Regions from separate parts of the Cupriavidus sp. 05T42 genome, predicted to be linked through region 1. Evidence: predicted binding sites of a transcription regulator. Region 1 holds the regulator's gene; the other holds the start of a gene.
What was found. The regulator LexA, encoded in region 1, represses DNA repair genes until DNA is damaged. The targets are predictions, from matches to a motif close to ACTGTATNNNNATACAGT.

Region 1 (2,391 bases):
CCCATCAGAAAATGGATGACGCTACGGGATCTGCGCCGTGGCCGCTGCAACCGCGTGCCGGTGGAGCCGGGCAGCGTCTATGTCTTCAACGGCTTTGTGCTCCAGCATGCCAACCTTGATGTGGAAGTTGGCGAGCGCCGGTCGTTGCTGATTCACTACTACGACCCTGGCTACTCGGCGGGTCTGAGCGGGACCGTGCGGGGCGTGCGTATGCTGTGGGACCGTCTGCGCAAGAACATGACTGGCATGTATCCTGGTACCTGATCCAGCCGGGGAGGGCGAAAAAAAACCGGCACTCGGCGGGGTCGACAAGTTCCGGTTTCGCGCATCGGCGCCAATGCGCCGGTACTACGGATGCGCGCCATCGAGTGTAAAGCACCTCTCACGATGAATTAAACGTTCTCTTAATTTCACGTGGTGGGCTCGCAACTGCACTATTTACAATGATTTGGGCGACGCGGCTCCGCCGCTAGCGGTTCATGCGTCCAGTTTGTCGGGCATATCCGCAAGTTCCAGCATCCGGCAGATTGCAGCCATGCTGCCGACCATCGTACGACGCTGGGCGCCCTGGTAGACGCGCACGCCCTTGGTTTGGCGGAACGGCACGGGCTTGACCGGGCGGCGGGAAGCGGTGTGGTTGACTGGCAGCATGGCGGCACCTCGAAGTTTGCGACAGCAGGAGTCCACGCCCGTCGTCCGGAGAGAACGGGGCGGCGTTGGCAATGCAAAACTGGGGACCAGGACAGGCGGCCGCCCGTCCGGTCTCGGAAGTCAGAAGCCCGAGGAGCGGATTAGCCCGACGGCGATGCCTTCCAGCGAAAATTCCTCACGGCCGGCCTGCACCACGATATTCTCGAAATCCGGGTTTTCGGCGATCAGCTCGATCATGTCGCCGCGCCGCTTCAGGCGTTTGACGGTCACATCGTCGCCGATCCGCGCGACGACGATCTTGCCGTTGGCGGCTTCGCTGGCTTTCCTGACGGCGAGCAGGTCGCCGTCGAGGATGCCGGCATCGCGCATGCTCAGGCCCCGCACGCGCAGCAGGTAATCAGGTCGATCATCAAATACCGAGGCGTCTACCTGGTACTGACGGTCGATGTGCTCTGCGGCAAGGATCGGGCTGCCTGCGGCCACGCGGCCCACGAGCGGCAGCGTCAGCTGCATCACGCCGGCCATCGGCAGCGAGAACTGGTCCGTCATCTCCGAATCGCTACGTGCCACCTTGAGGCGGATGCCGCGCGACGCGCCTGGCGTCAGCTCGATCACGCCCTTGCGGGCCAGCGCTMGCAGGTGTTCCTCGGCAGAGTTGGGCGAGGAGAAACCGAATTCGGACGCGATCTCGGCACGGGTCGGCGGAATGCCGGTGTGCCGGATCGTGTTGCGGATCAGGTCGAAGATCTGCTGTTGCCGGGGTGTCAGGGTCGCCATGGGTCGCCGGTCTCTCGTGGTGCCGAAGCACTGTATGTTTAAACAGTATGCTGTGATTTTATACAGTATCGAGTGAAGTGCAAGCACAATTTGCAGTGGCGATGTGGGGCATGCGCGACACCCGGCGGACTCCAGTGCGCCCGGCGACACGGGTTTGCGAGAGCGGCGGTCCTCGGCGTGCCACCAGTTACAATCGCCTGCACCACCCGCTCACTCGCTCGATTTTCTCGCTATATGTCTACGTCATTGCCCCGCATCGTCGTGCTCGCCACCGGCGGCACCATCGCAGGCTCGTCCGCCAGCCCCGCCAGCAGTGCGCAGTACCGCGCGGCCACCGTGCCGGTCTCGTCGCTGATCCAGGCCGTGCCTGCGCTGGGCGAGGTGGCCCGTGTGGAGACGGAGCAGGTGGCCCAGATCKACAGCAAGGACATGGCCTTCAGCCTGTGGGCGACGCTTGCCGCACGGGTGGCGCATTGGGTCGCGCAGCCCGATGTGGTGGGCGTGGTGATTACCCACGGCACGGACACGCTTGAAGAAACGGCGATGTTCCTGCACCTGACGCAGCGGAGCGCGGTGCCGGTGGTGCTGACCGCGGCAATGCGCCCGTCCACGTCGCTCTCGGCCGATGGTCCGCTGAATCTGCTCGACGCAGTGCGCGTGGCGGCAAGCCCGGATGCGCGCGGGCAGGGCGTGCTCGTGGTCCTGAACCAGGAAATTCATGCGGCCCGCGATGTCGCCAAGGTCCATACCTCGGCGGTCAATGCGTTCACGTCGCCGGCGGGCGGGCCAATTGGTTTCGTGCAGGATGCCTACGTGCGCTTTGCACGCGCGTGCGCCCCCAGCGACGCGCCAGCGCTGCCCGTGCCTACGGCGTGGCCGCTTGTCGAAATCGTGGCGAGCTATGCCCAGCCGGGCAGGGTGGCCGTGGATGCGATGGTCTCGGCCGGCGTAAAGGGGTTCGTG
Region 2 (2,391 bases), on a different contig from region 1:
CCAGCGTGCGGCAGCCCACGCCCTCGAGCCAGCCCGGATCGGCCAGCGTCTGCAGGCACGCCACGGGCAGGGCATCGAGCAGGCGCGTCATGCGGGCAGGCTGGATGGCGCGGCGCGCGGGCCGCACGATCCCGCGCCGCGTCCGGCGCAGCGGCTGCCGGGCGAGCCAGGCCGCGCCCTGCGCCGTGGTGCCGCAGCCCAGTTGCGCGAACGTGCCGAGCTGCCGCACCCGCGCGCGGATGGCACGGCACAGCGCGCGGTGCCCGCCGAACAGGCGCAGGCTGGCGGTGACGTCGAGCATCACGGTGGCCGATTCGGCATCCGGGTCGATCGTCACGGCCGGCGTGAAGTGGAGCAGCGTCAGCGCCACGTCGGTCATCAACGCCTCTTCGGCCGGGAGGCTGCGCTCCAGTTGCACGACCTCCGCCGACAGCGCCTGCACGCCGCCGCGCCGCATGCCGAACGCCACGCCGAGGGCCACGGCCGGGCCGTTGGCCAGCACCACGCGCTCGTGCGCCATCACCGCCACGGGCAGCGCCTGTTGCAGCGTGCCGGAGGCGGGGACGGACGGCGCACCGGCGGCCTCAGGCCAGCTCGGTTGCAGCGCGTCCAGCGGCAGGCGCGGCAGATGCACCGCGATCCAGAACGTCGGCAGCATGATGAGGGGGCACCACGGAAGGCGCGGTGGGAGTGACAGGAGCGGTGGGAGTGACGGGCGTGGCGACGCGTGCGGGCACGTGCGCCATGCCGCCCAGCGACAGTTGCAGCGGCGCGTCCCGCACGGGGCCACGGCGCTTGTGGAAGGCAATCGACAGCATGTTGCCGGGCAACGGCGACAGCGCCAGCCGCAGCACGGCCGGCGACGATTCCTGGAGCACGCGCAGGGGCCGCAGCACCCAGACCACGGTATCGCCGGCCTGGGCCAGCACCTGAAGCCGGCGCAGCGCCTCGGGCCGCGCGGCGCCGAGCCACACCAGCACCGCGCCGAACGCCTGGCTGCGCAGCATCTGCTCGGCCGCCCAGAGCATGTCCGTGCGGCGCGAGGCCGGCGGGGTGGCCGCCGGCGGCCGCACCCAGTAGAGCTGGCGCGCAGGCAGGCCGGCCAGCCCCGCCAGCCCAGCGGCATTCGGCAGATAAGGCGGATTGACGAACGCCACCCGCCGCCCCGCCGCGGCCAGCGTGCGCAACGCCGGCATCAGCAGGCGCAGTTCGCCCACGCCATCGTGGGCGAGCAGCAGTTCGGTGACCGCGCCAGCGGGCCAGCCCCCGCCGGGCAGCTCCTGCGCCAGCGCGTCATAGCCGCTCGGGCACACGGGCAGCCGGCCGGCATGGCCCAGTTGCCCGGCGCGCCACAGGCCGGGGTAGCGATGCTCGAGTTCGGCCACCGAGGCCCGGTGATCGGGCACGGGATCGGGAGGCGAAGGCAGTGGAGACGCACCATCCTCCTCGGCAGGCAGGATGTGCGGGGGCGCAGTCATGGTGATGAATTCGGCACACGCGGCGGGCGTGCGCCATCGGAAGATTGACGATTACTGTATGTTTATACAGTATCGACGCTGGCGCAAGAGGGGCATGGCCGAAGTGGAACGCGCGCCGCCTCGTTGGGCGAAAAGTGGCCCAAAAGGCCCCACATCTCCCACTACAGTGGGGCAACTGCCACGAAACGACGTGGCGGATTGCAAACAAATGTCAATCCGGATTGTGCAGCGCGGGGCAGGTGCGGAAAAATGCGCCCCTATGAAACGGAATACACGTCAATGTGTGCATCTTCTGATCGCCGGTTTGCAGCGCGAGGGTCCGCTGCGCCGCGACGCGCTGGCTGACGCCAGCGGCTTGTCCCCGGAGGAGACCACCCGGGCGCTGAAGGCCGCGCGGCAGATGAGCGTGATCGACCATGTGCCCTACGGCCCGGGCACCCTGCCGGCTGCCGTCTACTACCAGCTGACGGGGCGCGAACTGCCGCCCGCGCGCAAGAGCACGCGCATACCGCCCGCGCCCGACAACCGCTTCCAGCCCCTGCTGGACGCCTGGTGGAACAGCGACGAACTGGACCGGGTCTGAGGCGTCCGGCTTCGACGCCCCTCCCCGCGCCCTACTTCTCCCGCCGATACCGCGCCTGCATGATCTGCATCCATTCGCCGTCATCGCCCTGCATGAATGAGGTCAGCGTGCGGTTGTCATCGTCCTGGAAGGCGATCACGTCGCGGAATTTCGAGGTCTTGCCCGGCACCAGCTTGCCTTCCGGCGTGAAGGTCGGGCCATCGGCGCGCAGCGTCAGCGTGCGGCCATCGGCCTCGAGGTCACCCTCGTAGATCCACATATGGGTCATCATCGACCCGATGAAGGTGCCCACGAAATGCTTGCGCGTGGGGTCATAGCCCAGCGTCATCA

Region 2: a site for LexA is predicted at 1,532-1,549, ahead of imuA (translesion DNA synthesis-associated protein ImuA). Genes of this name have one in related genera too.

The regions. Positions count from the first base shown of each region.
Region 1 is NZ_JBFTLH010000006.1:330,048-332,438, forward strand. Features, by position in the region: gene AC1EJR_RS11135 (hypothetical protein) at 1-264, shown strand, start outside; gene AC1EJR_RS11140 (hypothetical protein) at 478-651, opposite strand; gene lexA (transcriptional repressor LexA) at 772-1,428, opposite strand; gene AC1EJR_RS11150 (asparaginase) at 1,621-2,391, shown strand, end outside.
Region 2 is NZ_JBFTLH010000003.1:214,426-216,816, forward strand. Features, by position in the region: gene AC1EJR_RS05155 (Y-family DNA polymerase) at 1-658, opposite strand, end outside; gene imuA (translesion DNA synthesis-associated protein ImuA) at 585-1,478, opposite strand; gene AC1EJR_RS05165 (hypothetical protein) at 1,762-2,061, shown strand; gene AC1EJR_RS05170 (DUF1579 domain-containing protein) at 2,093-2,391, opposite strand, start outside.